Regions from separate parts of the Streptomyces sp. ActVer genome, predicted to be linked through region 2. Evidence: riboswitches for the same ligand, from Rfam matches in the RefSeq annotation. Region 2 holds a riboswitch; each other region holds the start of a gene.
The links. A riboswitch is a leader RNA that binds a small molecule or an ion and turns the genes downstream of it on or off. The one in region 2 is predicted to bind cyclic di-AMP.

Region 1: linked by a shared signal. The riboswitch ahead of O3Q52_RS41745 (M23 family metallopeptidase) and the one ahead of O3Q52_RS14825 (LysM peptidoglycan-binding domain-containing protein) in region 2 are both predicted to bind cyclic di-AMP.
Region 3: linked by a shared signal. The riboswitch ahead of O3Q52_RS26415 (C40 family peptidase) and the one ahead of O3Q52_RS14825 (LysM peptidoglycan-binding domain-containing protein) in region 2 are both predicted to bind cyclic di-AMP.
Region 4: linked by a shared signal. The riboswitch ahead of O3Q52_RS38175 (transglycosylase family protein) and the one ahead of O3Q52_RS14825 (LysM peptidoglycan-binding domain-containing protein) in region 2 are both predicted to bind cyclic di-AMP.

The regions. Positions count from the first base shown of each region.
Region 1 covers NZ_JAPWHT010000407.1:4,093-8,295, reverse strand. The annotation lists gene O3Q52_RS41755 (PrsW family intramembrane metalloprotease) at 1-203, shown strand, start outside; partial or broken gene O3Q52_RS41750 (aldo/keto reductase) at 294-587, opposite strand; gene O3Q52_RS41745 (M23 family metallopeptidase) at 727-1,776, opposite strand; cyclic di-AMP (ydaO/yuaA leader) riboswitch at 1,788-1,943, opposite strand; gene O3Q52_RS41740 (PP2C family protein-serine/threonine phosphatase) at 2,261-3,379, opposite strand; tRNA gene O3Q52_RS41735 (tRNA-Met) at 3,535-3,608, opposite strand; gene O3Q52_RS41730 (dihydrofolate reductase family protein) at 3,757-4,203, opposite strand, start outside.
Region 2 covers NZ_JAPWHT010000073.1:9,137-13,339, forward strand. The annotation lists gene O3Q52_RS14815 (CocE/NonD family hydrolase) at 1-201, shown strand, start outside; gene O3Q52_RS14820 (DUF5959 family protein) at 275-1,195, shown strand; cyclic di-AMP (ydaO/yuaA leader) riboswitch at 1,552-1,716, shown strand; gene O3Q52_RS14825 (LysM peptidoglycan-binding domain-containing protein) at 1,720-2,463, shown strand; gene O3Q52_RS14830 (HAD family hydrolase) at 2,600-3,415, opposite strand; gene O3Q52_RS14835 (NAD(P)-binding domain-containing protein) at 3,727-4,203, opposite strand, start outside.
Region 3 covers NZ_JAPWHT010000173.1:12,363-16,565, reverse strand. The annotation lists gene O3Q52_RS26420 (Tat pathway signal sequence domain protein) at 1-1,271, shown strand, start outside; cyclic di-AMP (ydaO/yuaA leader) riboswitch at 1,464-1,636, shown strand; gene O3Q52_RS26415 (C40 family peptidase) at 1,732-3,216, shown strand; gene O3Q52_RS26410 (DUF4394 domain-containing protein) at 3,322-4,182, opposite strand.
Region 4 covers NZ_JAPWHT010000339.1:5,301-9,503, forward strand. The annotation lists gene O3Q52_RS38165 (cytochrome P450) at 1-818, shown strand, start outside; gene O3Q52_RS38170 (transglycosylase family protein) at 1,029-1,964, shown strand; cyclic di-AMP (ydaO/yuaA leader) riboswitch at 2,189-2,359, shown strand; gene O3Q52_RS38175 (transglycosylase family protein) at 2,364-3,062, shown strand; gene eno (phosphopyruvate hydratase) at 3,511-4,203, shown strand, end outside.

The DNA of each region.
Region 1 (4,203 bases), on a different contig from region 2:
GCCACCGGGGCCGCAAGGGCCGCGCGGGCGCCGACTTCGTCGTACGGGAACGGGAGCTGCTCCACGAACTGTGGACGCGCCGAGAACCGGCCCGCCCGGCTCTCCTGTACGCGGCCCGGGCGACGGCTCCGGCACCGGTGGCACCGCAGTGGCAGGGCTACCCAGCGCCAACGCAGTACACGTACAACCCGTACCGCTCTTAATAGGCGCAGCCCCAAACCACAACACGAACCCAAGAGCGCAACCGCACCCCCACCCCAGACGAAACCCCACCCCCAGTCCCGCCCCGCCCCTCAGCCAGAAGCCGAGGTCAGCCTCCCCAACTCCCCCTCCGTGAGGACAAGCCCGGCCACCCCCAGCAACGCCGGAAGCTGCTCCACCGTACGAGCGCTGGCGATGGGCGCGACGACGGTCGGCCGGGACGCCAGCCAGGCCAGAGCCACGGTGGCGGCCTCGACCCCACGCTCCCGCGCGACCTCGTCGAGCGCGGCCAGCACCCGCGGCCCCCGCTCCGACTCCAGATGCGCACCCGCGGACCCGGCCCGCGCGCTGTCGACGACGGCACCCGCCCGGTACTTGCCGGTGAGGAGCCGAAGACGTTGCCGCCGAGGGAGAGCGGAAAAACTTCCAGGTCGGACGAACCCAGCTTGCGGAGAGAGGTCATGGGTGGGTCAACGGCCGTACCGGACGGCCGTATTCCGCACCCAGGAACCTCTCAGACCCTTCTTACGGGGTGAGCCCCTTGCCCCGCAGCCACGCCATCGGGTCGATGCCGTCGCCACCGCTGGTGTAGACCTCAAGGTGGAGGTGCGCCCCGGTGACGTTGCCGGTCGCGCCCACGCGGCCGATGACGTCACCCGTGCTGACCTTCTGCCCGGCGCTCACGCTGATCGACGACTGGTGGGCGAACCACAGCTCCGTACCGTCTTCGAGCTCCAGGATCGTGCGGTAGCCGTACGACCCGCTCCAGCCCGCTTCCTTGATCGTGCCGCTGGAAACGGCCTTGATCGGCGTACCCGTGGGAGAGGCGAAGTCCAGACCCGTGTGCTGGCCGGAGGACCACAGCGAGCCGGTCTGACCGTAGGTCGAGGTGATCGTGTACGAGGAGGTGGGCAGCGTGAACTGCTTGGCGAGCTCGGCGAGGCGCGCGGCCTCGGCCTTCTCCTTGGCCTCCTGGTCGGCCTTCTTCTTGGCGGCGGCGACCTTGGCCTCGGCGGCGTCCCTCTCCTTGGCGGCCAGCGTGGCTGCCTTCTTCGCGGCGGCGGCCTCGGCGGCCTCCTGGGCCTCGCGGTCCACCTGGTCCTGCTGCTGCTCGGCCTGGAGCATGATGCGGGCGCGCAGGGCCTCGCCGGCATCCGAGTTGCCCTGCTCGGCGTCGGCAGCGGTGAGGCCGACGGCGGTGATCGGGGTGCTGGAGCCCTCGGGGGCGTCGTCGTCCGAGAACGGCGAGCCGACGTTCGGCAGGTCGGGGATCGAGATCGACACCGGGGGCTTGCCGGTCTGCGCGGTGGCCATGCCACCCGCACCGACGGCGGCTATGACACCGACGCCCAGAACGGTCGAGCTACGGGCGAGTCCGCCGCCGCGCTGCTTGGCGACGCGGTGCCGGCCGCGGACCGGAAGGACGGTCTCCGCGCTGGGATTCCAGACCTCCCACGTCTCCTCGTCCTTACGAGCGCCGTAGGCGAATGTGTCGGGCTTCTTCTCACCCGAGGACTCACCCGTCAACTCATCCGGAACGAACGAGGGTGTGAGGGCAGACCGGTTGGACGCCACGTGGGCGCACTCCTTTCCTTCCTTCTCGCCTACCGGGTTAGCTGACGGGTTCGGAGCAGGAAGGTCTCCTACGCGCGTCAACCGCGGTGCGCTACACCGCGAAGACGAGCGATTCACCCCAAGTGATGGTTCCCCGGTTCCCTTGCGGGATTCGGCGCGTGCGCACGGAGCCGACTCTTGTGACGGCTGGGACGACCGCGCTGCGTTATCGAACGTTAATAGACCCGGGCACCGGATTCCAAGCTGTTCCTGATGATCGTTACGACCCTTGGCCCGGACTTACAGGTCACGAGCGGGGTAAATCGGGCGAGTTGATCGACATTCAGGAACAGGAGTCCTGTTGATGGTGCGTCAGCTGTTGAGCGGAGGGACGCCGTTCGACTACCAGCAGTGACATGGGTCTCCGAAAGAGCGACGCATCTCACGGCCGCCGCACTCACGACCGTCACGCAATCACCACGACCGTGCCCTCACGACTGCGCCCTCACGGCCGCCGCACCGCAAGCAGAGCCATGTCGTCGGTCGCCCCGCCCCCGGTGTGCCGCAGGACGTCGTCCAGTACCGCGGTGAGCAACGCGTCGGGCCCGGGAAAGACCCGCCCGGACAGCCGTCGCGCCGGATCGTAGAAGACGTCTCGCCGGTCCCGCGCCTCGGAGAGCCCGTCCGTGTGGAAGAGCAGCATGGCCCCGCCGGGGAACTCCTCCTCCTGTCCTCGGTCGGGCCAGGCCCCCAACTCCCCGGTCCCGAGCGGCAGCGCGGGCTCCGGCGCGGCGAGCGTACGTACCTCTCCGTCGCCGTACAGCAGGAGGGGCCCGGGGTGGCCGCGGTTCACGAGGCGTACGACCGGGGTGCCGTGCGGGATCTCGGCGAGCACGGCGGTGGTGAAGTCCTCGAAGACCGCGATGATGTCGCGCCGGACACCTTCGCGCGCGAGCGCCCGCTCCAGCCGCTGCGCGACCGCCTCCAGGCTGGCCTCCTGCTCGGCGGCCTCCCGGAAGGCCCCGATGAGTACGGCGACGACGCCGACCGCCCCCATGCCCTTGCCCCGTACGTCGCCCACGAGGAGCCGTACGCCGTGCGGGGTGTCCTGCACGGCGTACAGGTCGCCCCCGATGAACGCGCCCTCCTGCGCGGCCTCGTACCGTGCCGCGATCTCAAGACCGCCGATCCGCGCGGCCGGTTCGGGCAGTACGGCCCGCTGGGCGGCCTCCGCGATCTCGCGGGCGGTGGCGAGGCGCGCGTTGCCGCGTCCCACGAGCCGGTTGATGCCGACGGCGAGCACGGCGGCCGTGGCCACGGTGAGGACCTCTGTGACCGCACCCGCGTCGAAGGCGAACTTGAGATGCACGAGAGCCATGCCCACGGTCGCCGCGATTCCCGTCCACACCGTGGCGCCGAGCGAGAAGAGGGGTGCGGCGATGAGCACCGCGGCCGTGAAGAAGGGAGCCGCGGTGAAGTCCTGCGGGGTGAGGAGGTCGTAACAGACACCGGCGACGATCAGCAGCGCCGGCAGCACGCGGACGAGGGTGCGCTGGTACGAGGCGGTCCTCTCCACGGGCTCGACGTCCACGGGCTCGACCCGCACCGACTCCTGCTCCTCCACCTGTCCAGGCTTCCGGGAGCGGGGGTGGCGGGCGAGCGGACGAGGACCGGGCGGGTGAAGCCACCTGGGAACACCCGGGAAAGCGCCTGAAGAAAACACCCGGGAAAACACCTGAGGCCGGAATCCTTGATCGGATTCCGGCCTCGGGCCTTCAGTAGCGGGGACAGGATTTGAACCTGCGACCTCTGGGTTATGAGCCCAGCGAGCTACCGAGCTGCTCCACCCCGCGTCGTTAAGACCACTGTACGCCATCTGCGGGACCCGAAGCACACGCGTTAACTTCGCCCGCGCTTCACCGGGTGGTTTGGTACGAAAAATGACGATCGGCGATACGGGTCGGCCCTGCCCGTCGGCCGTACCGACGGGAAACGCGCCGGTCAGGCCAGATGACGGTTGGGGGCCTTCGCGTCGGCCTCGTACTCCGGGAGCACCAGGACGTCGGCGCCGGACGCGGCCAGCAGCCCGCTCCCGTCCGCGCCCGCCACGAAGGTGTCCGGCTCCCGCCAGGCGGTCACGACCCTGCGTACGCCCGCGTCGAGGATCAGCCGGGCGCAGGGCGCGGGCCGGGACGCGCGGCGGGCGCACGGCTCCAGGCTGCTGTAGACGGTGGCGGCCGCGAGCCGCGGATCACCCGGCTCGACCTTGGCGAGCGCGGCCTCCTCCGCGTGCGACACAGGGTCAGCCTCTCGGGAGTACCCCCGGGCCAGCTCCGTACCGTCGGCCGCGACGACGACCGCGCCGACGCTGAACGCGGTCCGCGAGGGCGGACACTCGGCGGCCAGTTCGCAGGCGAGCGCGAGCCATCGGTGGTCGGCGGCGGAGGG
Region 2 (4,203 bases):
CTGTCGGCCCGCGCCCGCTCGGACTGGTTCGTCCGGCTGCACCGGCCGGACCTGCCGTGGGACGCGAGCGTCGAGGCGCACTCCGAAACCACCTGCGACGAGGCGGACTTCATCACCTCGAACGAGGTGATCTGCAAGGACGGTGACGAGGTGGTGTTCCACCGCACCTGGGAGAAAAGGATTCCGCGGACCGCGGGGTGAACTCGTACGCTCCCCGAATGACGGCGAAGGCGTACGTGGACCCCACGACCGCAAACGCGTATGTAGGGACCCCATGACCGCATACGCCTATGTGGGGCCCGAAGACATAAGGGAGGCCGTCCGGCCCGGCGGGGGCGGTGCCCGGATCCGGACCCCGGCCGACCTCGACGCCTTCCTGTCCGCCCGCCCCGCCGACGAACTCGACGAGCCGTTCACCTTCGTCGTCGACGCCTCCCTGACCCTGCTCCTGGCCCCGCGCCGCTCCGAGCACGTGGCCTGCGCGGACGGGAAACCGGTGTGCGCCGCCGGGGAGTTGGGCTTTGCGCGGACCTCGTCCGGCTGGGCGGTCACGTACGCCAGCAACCAGTCCACCGGCTACTGCCCCGACCCCGAGTCGTGGCGGTCGCTCGCGGCGGCCCTCACCCGCGCGGGCATCGACCGCACCGGCGCCCACACCGTCGGCTACACCCACCCGATCACCTACCGCCGCTGCCCGTCCTGCGCCGGGTGGAACTCCGTACAGGACGCCCATTTCGTATGTGCCCTCTGCGACGCCGATCTCCCGGCCGACCACCGCACCGGCCCGACGGACCTCGCGCTCCTCGCCGACGAGGAGGGCAACTCGGTCAGGATCACGGTCCTCGGCCGGCACCCGCGAATGGTGGCGGGCCTCGCGGCCGAGATCGTCGTGGAGACGCCTTTCGTCCGTGGCCGCCTCGAACTCGCTCTGTGGCGCCGCCGACTTGAGGCCTGGGGGCACGCCCTGGACGCCGCATTCGACCGCGGCGAGGACATCGCGTGGATGACGGTGGAGCGAGGACCGTCGATTTCCATTCGGCTCACGGGAGAACGGGATTGCCCCGAGGTGATCGTGGAGGACGACACGATTTCCATGGCCACGGTGTGCGTTCCCGTCGATCTTCCCCGGAACTGGATCGACAGCCACCGACAGAAACTGCGTGACGTACTGACTCTCTGGAACCCAGAAGGCTGACCCTCCGGGACCCTGAAGAGCAGTGAGAACGTTTCTGGACAAGTAGCCTCTTATGCCGACTGGGCGGACATCCAGGCTCCGCCCGACTTGCCCGTATTAGGCACCTAGCGCACCTAATTCCCCACCTGCGCACGTGAATTGGGTCACGTCCGCCCGGGACGGCCACTTTGCCGAGCCGGTCGATTCACCTTTGCTCAAGGCAAGTTGAACTTCACCTTCCGAATGGATCAAGAATTCCCATCTGCCCCGAACAGGCAAATGACATCTCCATGTGAATTCTGGGCTTGTTCACGGCATGTGCTCTCGCATACGTTCACGTCACTCCGGATGGACCGCCTAATCCTGCCGCCGCCCGGAGATCCCAACCACCCATTCACTCGCGTACGGCAGGAGCGGGGGACCCAGGTAGGCCGCCGGTCCGGATTCCGGAACGGCTCGGGGTGAAGCCGCGTGCAGCATGCGGCCGGGCAGCTCCCGCCCGAACCCGACAGCTCACCTCGCAGGCGTCGGAGAGGAAACGCGCCATGGCCGCACGAGGCAAGCACCGCCGCCCCAGAATGAACACCCTCACGCGTGGCATCGTCGCCGCGGGAACCGGCGGAGCCGCGCTCGCGCTCCCCATCGTGGGCGCGACCGGCGCCCAGGCCGCACAGCCGACGCAGGCCGCCCAGGCCGCACCGGCCGCGGTCCCGCAGGTCTCGCTCGTCACGTACAAGGTGGTCTCGGGCGACACCCTGACCAAGATCGCCAAGAAGCACTCCACGAGCGGCGGCTGGCAGAACCTGTACAAGGCCAACCGCGCGGTCATCGGCGACGACCCGGCGGTCATCCGCCCCGGCCTCAAGCTGACAGTCGGCACGAAAAACGCCCGAACCTCCGCAAAGACGGCCACTGCGACCAAGGCGTCCACCGCGTCCGCCGTCACCCCCGCCGCCGCGAAGACGTACACGAACGACCTCGACGGCTGGATCAGGGAGTCGCTGGACATCATGGCCCAGCAGGGCATCCCCGGGTCGTACGACGGCATCTACCGCAACATCATGCGCGAGTCGTCGGGCAACCCGCAGGCCATGAACAACTGGGACTCCAACGCCGCGGCCGGTACGCCGTCGAAGGGGCTCCTCCAGACCATCGACCCGACCTTCAACGCCTACCACGTGGCCGGCACCTCGATGGACCCCTTCGACCCGGTCGCCAACATCACGGCGGCATGCAACTACGCCGCCGCGAGGTACGGCTCGATCGACAACGTCTTCGGGGCCTACTGAGCGGGCCGGTATCGGGCCGACCGATGCCGGACGTACTGGTGCCGGACGTGCTGGTGCCGGGTGTGCCCGCGGCGAGGGAGACCGACCTCTCCGCGGGCCGCCCGGCTTTCTCCTGACGCAGAACCCTGACGCAGAACTAGGACCGCGGGCCGAAGAGCCGTTCCAGTACCACCGCGATGCCGTCCTCCTCGTTCGACAGGGTCACCTCGTCGGCCACCGCCCGGAGTTCGGGGTGGGCGTTGGCCATCGCGACGCCGTGGGCCGCCCAGTCGAACATCGGGATGTCGTTGGGCATGTCACCGAAAGCGATCGTCGTGGCGGGAGTGAGGCCGAGGTGTTCGGCCGCCAGGGCGAGACCCGTCGCCTTGGTCACGCCACATGGCTGGAGTTCGACTGTGCCGGGGCCGGACATCGTGACCGTGGCGAGGGAACCGACCGCTCCGCGGGCCGCGGACGCCAACTCGTCGTCGGACAGCAGGGGATGGCGCAGCAGCACCTTGCTGATGGGTTCCGTCCAGAGGTCGTCGCGGCGCAGGACACGTACCGCGGGGAGCGTCGGGTGCGGCATCTCGTACCCCGGCTCGATGAGCGTGAGTCCGTCGACACCGTCCTGGTCGACCGCGGCGTACACGTCCCCGACCTCCGCCTCGATCTTGCCGAGCGCCGTCTCGGCCAGCTCGCGGTCGAGGGTGACCGACCAGACCATGCGCTCGGCGCCGGCGTCGTACAACTGCGCTCCCTGACCGCACACCGCCAGTCCCTGGCTGCCCAGTTCGTCCAGCAGGGGGCGTACGCGCGGTGCCGGGCGCCCCGTCACCACAAGGTGCCTGGCACCTCTCCCGATTGCCATCGCCAGCGCGGCGCGTGACCTGTCCGAAAGAGTGTCGTCGCCTCGCAACAACGTCCCGTCCAGGTCAGTGGCGATGAGTGAATATGCAATCGGTGCGGCCATGATCAGAGAATACGGATCGAACGCCCCAACGACTCGACGGGAACCGGACGTCGTCCGGTATCTCGTCAGGCACAGGGGTCGTCACAGGCACCATCCGTCGGCCGCCCGGGGGCAAATCGCGGGCGAAGAGGAGCAGTTGGCCATGCCCTGCCTGCTCCCCCGCCCCCGGTCAACCGGCCCGTCGCCCGCCCCCGGGCCCCATCTCCCGGTGCCCGGCCTCGCCCCGTGGACGCGGCTCGCGCGCGGCCTTCGCGCCGCTCGGCGGCTTCGGCGACGCGTTGATGCGTACGCGCACGAAGCGGAGGTTCCGTTCAGCCGCGCGCCCCCACCAGATGCCGGACCAGCCTCGGTGAGGCGAACTCCGTCCCGCACACGAACCGCATCACGGGACCGTACGAAGCCGCCGCCGGCAGCCCCGTGAAGTACAGCCCGGGTACCGAGGACCTGAACCCGGCACCCAGCTTCGGTGTCCCCCGGCTCACCGCCAGTTCCGTACGCAGTTCGTGCCCGAGGAAGTCCATCGAGGCGAGGTCGACGCGGTATCCGGTCGCGGCGACGACGTGGTCCGCGGAGAGTTCCTCGACGCGTCCGTCGAGGGTCTGGACGGCGAGGGCCGGATGGCCGCCCGCCGATCCGGAGCGGACGATCCGCGACACCTCGCTCACCTGCACCTTCCCCTCGAACCGCTCCCGCAGCCACCAGGCGCCGAGAGGGCCTAGCACCCGGCGGACCAGGAAGTGCCGGGCCTGCGGCGGCAGATGGCGGTACGGGTGGGGGTAGTAACTGAG
Region 3 (4,203 bases), on a different contig from region 2:
TCCCCTTCGCCAAGTCCCACAGGCACTACTCCCACATGCTCTCCGTCTACCCTCTCCACCTCGTCAACTGGGAACAGCCCGAGCACCGGGACCTGATCGAACGGTCGCTGAACCACTGGATCGGCTTCGAGGGCGCCCTGCGCGGCTACAGCTTCACCGGCGCCGCCTCCATCACCGCCCAGATGGGCCGGGGCGACGACGCGCTGACGTACTTACGCGAGCTGGTCGACCGCTTCGTACAGCCCAACACCATGTACTACGAGGCGGGTCCGGTCGTCGAGACACCGCTGTCCGCCGCGCAGAGCCTGCACGACATGCTCTGCCAGAGCTGGGGCGACACGATCCGCGTCTTCCCGGCCGTCCCGGGTGCCTGGCGGGACGTCACGCTGCACGACTTCCGCACCCAGGGCGCGTTCCTCGTCAGCGCCGTCCGCCGGGGCGGCACCACCCGCTGGGTCCGCGTACGCAGCCTCGCCGGGGAGCCCTGCCGGGTACGCCACTCCCTGCGCGGGCGTCTCACGGTCGCCGGGGTCGGCGGCCCCGCACCCGCCTGGCGCGACCTGGGCGACGGCGTCGTCGAACTGGACCTGGCACGCGACGCGGAGGCGGTGATCCACCCGGCGGGCTCGCGGCCCGACCTGCGGATCGCCCCGGTGGAGGTGACCGTGCCCGCCGACCCGTGGGGACTGCCGGAACCGCCGCAGAGCGGAACCGTCACCCGGCTCGACCTCACCGGACACTTCGACAACGACGGCATCACCACCGAGATGTACTACGGCGACGGGGACTTCGACGGCACCGGCCGTACGTACCCCATGGCCCAACTCCCGCAGACCGGGCAGACGACGGACAACGGCATCGCCTTCCTCTTCACCAACGGCAGCGAGGGAACGAACAACAACCTCGTGGCGGCAGGGCAGGAGATCACCGTCTCGCAGGGCGCGCAACGGGCGTTCACGAAGCTGCACGTGCTGGGCTCGGGCGACACGGCGGCCGTGACCGTCCCCGCGGTGGTCCGGTACGCCGACGGAACGAGCGAGGCCGCGCCGATCGCGCTGACCAACTGGCTGGCGTCCGGCCCCGAGTTCGGCGAGACCGAGGCGGTGATCACCGGTCAGATCCACTCGCGCACCGGGCCGTCGGCCACCAAGGCGGCCGTCTTCCACCAGGTGATCGAGCTCGACGCGCGCAAGCAGCTCACCGCGATCACCCTGACCACGCCCTCGGGGTCGTCCAGGGCCCATGTCTTCGCCCTCTCGCTGGAGCAGTAGTCGGGAGGGGCGGAAGCAGCAGGATCGGCGAACCGTGAGAAGTCGTCGAAGTCCGGCGATGTCTCGACCCGGTACGACGAAGGTCACAGTTATATATCGGACACTTCGCCCTTCAATCTTCACACGAGGTGCACATGTTGGCTAAGTTGACGGACAGGACGCACGACTCCCTCCGGTGAACCTCGCCGGGTCGCGCGGCCTCCGCCGAATCCGGTGGCCCTCGCGGCGACCGGAACCGGGGACCCAACCGAACTTTGGGGTGAATCGGCCCAACCGCCCGACAGGGCAAGGGCCGTAGGGCATACCTTCCGGATTCCTCGCCCGAACCCGACAGCTAACTCGGTAGGCGGAGCACGGAAGGAGTACGGCTCCCATCGCGCCGGAACGAACCCCGCGCCCCGGAGGCAGCAACCTCCCGGGCATACCCCGGCCCGCCCTCGCGACGGCGGCCGCCACCTCAGTGGACCTCTACTCCTCGGCCGGCGGTTCCTCGCCCGCATCGCCGGCAAGAGGGGACGACGGGCCCAGTCGCGAAGAGGTCCAGCAGCGGATCAGCAGCCTCTACGACCAGGCGGAGACCGTCAGCGGGAACTACAACGCGACCCGGGCGATGAACTCGGGGCGGCCGCGCGAGCGTATGGCACCCGGGCCCGACACGGGGCGTGAGCGTGCCGACACGGTCGCCGCCGCCGATCCCGTTCTGAGCGACCGCGCCAAGCAGTGGTTCGACGTGGGGCGTTCGCAACTGGGGCCCCTCATTCCCGCCGTGCTGCCGCCCGACAGGACGCCGGACCGCGGCCCGGCCGCGACGCGGCCCAAGAGCCCCGGTGACCGTCCGGCCGACCGGTCACCCGACCGCTCGCCCGACCGTGCGCTGGAAGGGGCGGGCAAACCCCTCCTGGAGCTGACCGCCGGACCCGGCACCGCGACAACCGCCCGACCCGTGGCGGAGTTGACCGCAGGACCCATCGCCGCGCTGCCGGCCGTGCCGCAGGCGCGACAGGAGGCCACCGCGATCCTGCCCGCGACCGCAGCCGATCCGCGGCAGTCGCTGAAGACCTCCAAACAGCGGAACCAGAGCAAGCTCGCGAAGGCCCGTGAGCTGCTCTCCGCGCACACCGCCCGGCGGAGCGCGCCGGTGGCGGCCATCGAACCCCCTCCGGCGGAGACCGTCTGGGCCACCACCGAGGGGCAGGGCTACCGCCAGGCCGAGGCCGAATGGTGGCAGCCGCAGGCGCAGCCGCTGTCGGCCGGTTTCGGCATGGAACCGGCCGTCGACGCCCTGGGCGGCCCGGACCTGACGTTCGGCATGGGGCTGCCCGCTGCTCCGGCCCCGACTCCGGCAGTCGCTCCGTCAATCGCTCCGGCTCCGTCGATCGGCATGGATCTGCCCATGGGCCCGGACCTGTCGTTCGGTATGGCTCCGCCCATCGACACCCGTACGCCGATCGGCACGGGCCTGCCCATCGGTTCGGACGGCGCCGCGAACCCGGGGTACGGCACTCCGACCCCCGGCTACGGCGTTGCGACCTCGGCATACAGCGGTGGGTCGACCCCGGGATACGCCGGACCGACCCCCGGATACGGCGGGAAGGCCGCGACAGCCGTCGACTTCGCCCGTGAGCAGATCGGCAAGCCCTGTGTCTGGGGAGCGATGGGGCCGGGCTCGTACGACTGCTCAAGCCTCACCCAGGCGGCCTGGAAAGCGGCCGGGGTCGCACTCCCGCGTACCGTGAACGATCAGGCGACCGCCGGTATGGCGGTCCCCCTCTCCGACATCCGTCTCGGCGACCTGGTCCTCTTCCACGGACACGTCGGCCACGTCGGCATCTACAGCGGCAACGGCATGATGGTCCACGCGCCGAGCCCGGGGGCGGCCATCCGCGAGGAGTCGATCCACTGGGCCGGCGAGCCGGCGATCCACAGCGTGATCCGGCCTGCCTGACCCGGAGCCGTACCTGACCCGGAGGCCGTATCGGAACGCGCGCGAGGCGCCGACCGATACGGCCCCTGATCGTCTCGTGACGGAGACGGCCGGTCCGCGGTCGGGTCAGCCCGCGTCGAGCGCGACGGCGATGTCGGTGATGGGTATCGGGAACGGGTACACGTCGGTCGTGGCTCCGGTGAGTACGTCGACGGTGTAGAGCGTCGTCGTCGAGGCACCGGCCGGGGTGAGGGCGGCGAAGGCCGTGTTCGAGATGGTCTTGCCCGCGCTCAGGTCGCTGAAGATGTCGAAGCCCGCGTTGGCACCGGCGTCGAAGCCGAGCGAACCGGTCGCGACCAGCAGGCCGTTGGCGGGCGGTGACTGGATGACGACCTGGTCCGAGGTCGTGTTGATGTCGAACAGCGTGGTCGCGGTGGCCGAGTTGAGGTCGTTGTTGGTGTAGGCGGCGCCGGTGACGCCGCGGGTCGTCGCCCCGTCCGTGGTCAGCGGGGTGTTCGTGGCGGTGCTGCTGTTGGCGAGGTTGTGCGCCAGGTTCTGACCGGTGTCGCTGATGATCCGGAGCCGGTCGGCCGCGGGGTTGAAGTCGACACCGAAGTTCGTGCCCTGCAACGGGACGCTGAGCTGCGAGACCTTGGTGACCTGCACGTCCGGGACGGCGGGCGGGGTCTTGACCGTGTAGACGCCGCCCTGGTTGCCGACGGCGTACATCAGACCGTTCTGTACGCGGAAGTCGATCCCGATGACCGCGGTGTCGCCGACGAGCCCGTTGATGACCCTGAACCAGTTGAGCACGTCGGGTCTGTCGGTGGTGAAATACGCCATCAGCCTGCCGTCGGCCGAGATGCCGAACGCCGGCAGGCTGGGTGTCGCCGCGTGGCTGGTGCCCGGGGTCGCCACGACGAGTGCCGCCATGGCGGACGCGGCCGCGACCGCCGTGGCCATCTTCTTCCTGAGCCCTGCTTTCATCGCTTCTTCCCTCTCGGTCGG
Region 4 (4,203 bases), on a different contig from region 2:
ACGCCATCTGCGATCTGCTGGGCGTCCCGCGCGAGGACCAGGACGACTTCCGCGACTGGGCCGGGATGATGATCCGGCACGGCGGAGGGCCGCGCGGAGGCGTGGCGCGGTCCGTGAAGAAGATGCGCGGCTATCTCGCCGAGCTCATCCACCGCAAGCGCGAGGAACTGACGGAGGCGCCCGCGCCGGGCGAGGACCTCCTCTCCGGTCTCATCAGGGCCTCCGACCACGGCGAGCACCTCACCGAGAACGAGGCCGCCGCGATGGCCTTCATCCTCCTGTTCGCCGGTTTCGAGACGACCGTGAACCTGATCGGCAACGGCACGTACGCGCTGCTCACCCACCCCGAGCAGCGGCAGCGGCTCCAGGACTCCCTCGCGGCCGGCCGTACGGACCTTCTCGCGACCGGAGTCGAGGAACTGCTCCGCTACGACGGACCCGTGGAACTGGCCACGTGGCGGTTCGCCACCGAGCCGCTGAGCATCGGCGGGCAGGACATCGCCGCAGGCGACCCCGTACTCGTCGTGCTCGCCGCCGCCGACCGCGACCCCGCCCGGTTCGACCAGCCCGACACCCTGGACCTCTCCCGCCGTGACAACCAACACCTCGGTTACGGCCACGGCATCCATTACTGCCTCGGCGCACCCCTCGCCCGGCTGGAGGGCCAGACCGCGCTGGCCACGCTCCTCACGCGCCTCCCCGACCTGCAACTCGCGGGCGATTCCGCCGATTTGCGATGGCGCGGAGGGCTCATCATGCGCGGATTGCGCACGCTTCCGGTGGAGTTCGCCCCTTCCGGGAAGGTGCGTACGGACTAGCGGGCAGCTAGCAGACGGAGTCGACGGAACATGAGACTCCGTCAAGTTGTGATCTTCACGTTATCTGCGCTGCATCGACTTGTGACAAGAGTTCGACTGCCTATACGTTCACCCATCAATGCGGCCGGTCCCACCTGCCGCAGCAGTCACAAGCGCAGTCGTCGGCTGTGCGCTGTGCGCACTCCTTGCTGTCACGCGAAAGGCAACCGCATGCTCTCCGGGAACGGTCGTCACCGTCGCCCCCGTCAGGCTCCGGCTCTCCTCGTCGCGGCGGGCGTGACCGGGTCGGCCATCGCGATCCCTCTGCTCGGTGCGACCGGCGCGAGCGCCGCAAGCGGAACCACCTGGGACGCGGTCGCGGAGTGCGAGAGCGGCGGCTCGTGGAGCGCGAACTCCGGCAACGGGTACTACGGCGGCCTCCAGATGACCCAGGAGACCTGGGAGGACAACGGCGGCCTCGACTACGCGCCGAGCGCCGACCAGGCCAGCCGCTCGCAGCAGATAGCCGTCGCCGAGAAGATCCTCGCGAAGCAGGGCACGAGCGCCTGGGCGACCTGCGGTCTCGTCGCGGGTCTGACGCAGAACTCCGGCTCGGCCGACGTCGACACGGGGGTCGCGGACGACTCGCCGACCCCGTTGTCCGGCTTGGGTATGGGGGACAACAGCAACGGGACCAAGTCCGACACATCTGGTTCATCCGGTTCGTCCGACTCGTCCAGCGGTAGCGGCGACAGCGCCGACTCACAGGATTCCGACAGCTCCTCCACGGATGCCACCGCAAAGAGTGACGACCCGGACAAGTCGTCCCAGAGGGGGGAGGCTTCGGCCGAGGGTTCCGGAACGGAAGACACCGGCTCCGGCCGTCACCGAGGCGACGGTGCCGACGAGGGCGCCACCGACTCCCGCGCGGACGACTCCGCCGGCCGGCACGCCTCGCGCAGCGACAGTGAGTCGCGCGTCGCCGCCGAGGGCTCGTACGCCGTGCGTTCCGGCGACAGTCTCTGGGGGATCGCCGACTCCCTTGGCGTCGAGGGTGGATGGCGGGCGCTCTACGCCGAGAACAAGGAAGCCATCGGCGACGACCCGGACTTCATCATCCCCGGTCAGAGCCTCGATGTGGACGGCCTGCAGACGGCGGACAAGTAGCGTCCGCGCGATGTGCCATGTGGTCATCAAGGCGTCGAATCGGGCGAAAAACAGCGGCAGTTCGCACTGAATGTCCGATTTGGTGAAAGTGAGACATGGATCTCAAGAGCCTGATCGTCTTTGAAATTCGGCGGATCGCGTGTCTACGGTCGTGACCGCTCGCCACTGGTGAGCCCCGACGGTCGCAACGCCGAATCCTGCCAGCGGCCGTACGGGAACAGTCGTCGCGTCAAGCGCCGTAGGCAGGAGCGGGGGACCCAAGGTAAGTGCCGGACCCGGTCGTTGAGGCCAGGTACGGCTTGGGGTTAAGCCGCGTGACAGCAGTGTCGCGCGGCCGGGCAACTCACTCGGCCCGAACCCGACAGCTCACCTCGCAGGCGTCGGTGAGGGGATCACTTCATGCTGCTTTCCGGCAAGGGCAAGCACCGCCGCCCGTCCAAGGCCACCCGTATCGCCACGCTCGCCGGTGTCACCACCGCGGCCGTCGCCGTCCCGCTGATGGGCGCCACGGGAGCCTCCGCCGCCACCACCTCCGAGTGGGACGCCGTCGCCCAGTGCGAGTCCGGCGGCGACTGGTCGATCAACACCGGCAACGGCTACTACGGCGGCCTGCAGTTCTCGGCCTCCACCTGGGCCGCGTACGGCGGCTCGGCGTACGCCTCCACCGCCAACCAGGCCTCCAAGTCCCAGCAGATAGCCATCGCCGAGAAGGTCCTCGCGGGCCAGGGCAAGGGTGCCTGGCCGAGCTGTGGCGTGGGTCTGTCCGGCGCCTCGACCGGTGGTGCCCCGGCTCCCTCGAACTCGGGCAACTCCGGCCAGAGCACCTCGCAGTCGCAGCAGCAGAGCACCAAGTCCTCCGAGGAGCGCGCCTCGCGTTCCCAGGAGCGCTCGACCGCGAAGAAGACCGTCGAGACCCCGACCGGCAAGAAGGTCAAGAAGGGCGACGGCGAGTACAAGGTCGTCAAGGGTGACACCCTCAGCGAGATCGCCGAGAAGAAGAACGTCAAGGGTGGCTGGGCGAAGCTGTACAAGCTGAACGACGACATCGTCGACGACGCCGACTTCATCTTCCCGGGCCAGCAGCTGCACCTCAGCTGACACCCGTCGGCCGCGACCCCCACTTCGATCGTCCGGATGTCACGTCCCGGCCGAGGCCCTGGCCGCTCAGCCTCGGCGGGATCTCCGGATCGGCCGGATCCCCGGCCCACGATCGAATCGCGGCTGAACCACAGCGCCCTCACATCCGTGTCCCCCATAGTGGAGGCCTCGTGAGGGCCACCCCCGTCCCCCACGGGCTCCCCGCTCCGGTGCGTGTTCCCCCGTACGCACCGGAGCGGGGCTTTTTCTTTCCCGCGCTTCCCCCTCGCTTCCCCCTCGCTTTGTTCCGTTCGGAAACAATTTACTCTCGGTTCTGTCCAGGAGGCGGTCGAGGGCTGGCCGATCCCCGGCAGCCGGTTAGGCTCATGCCGCGGGGCCACCACAGGTCCGCGCCCAACCGGGCCTTCGGCCCGGAACAGCTTGCGTCACATCCCATAAGGAGATGCTCGTGCCGTCCATCGACGTCGTCGTAGCCCGGGAAATCCTGGACTCCCGAGGCAACCCCACGGTCGAGGTCGAGGTCGGCCTCGACGACGGCAGCACGGGTCGTGCCGCCGTTCCGTCCGGCGCCTCCACCGGTGCCTTCGAGGCTGTTGAGCTCCGTGACGGAGACCCCAACCGCTACCTCGGCAAGGGTGTCGAGAAGGCCGTCCTCGCCGTCATCGAGCAGCTCGGCCCGGAGCTCGTCGGCTACGACGCCACCGAGCAGCGCCTCATCGACCAGGCCATGATCGACCTGGACGCCACCGACAACAAGGGCTCGCTCGGCGCCAACGCCATCCTCGGCGTCTCGCTCGCCGTCGCCCACGCCGCGTCCGAGGCGTCCGACCTCCCCCTCTTCCGCTACCTGGGCGGACCGAACGCGCACCTGCTGCCGGTCCCGATGATGAACATCCTCAACGGTGGGTCGCACGCCGACTCCAACGTCGACATCCAGGAGTTCATGATCGCCCCGATCGGCGCGGAGTCCTTCTCCGAGGCCGTGCGCTGGGGCGCCGAGGTCTACCACACCCTCAAGAAGGTGCTGAAGAGCCGCGGTCTGTCCACCGGCCTCGGCGACGAGGGCGGCTTCGCCCCGAACCTCGGCTCCAACCGCGAGGCCCTGGACCTGATCCTCGACGCGATCAAGGAGGCCGGTTAC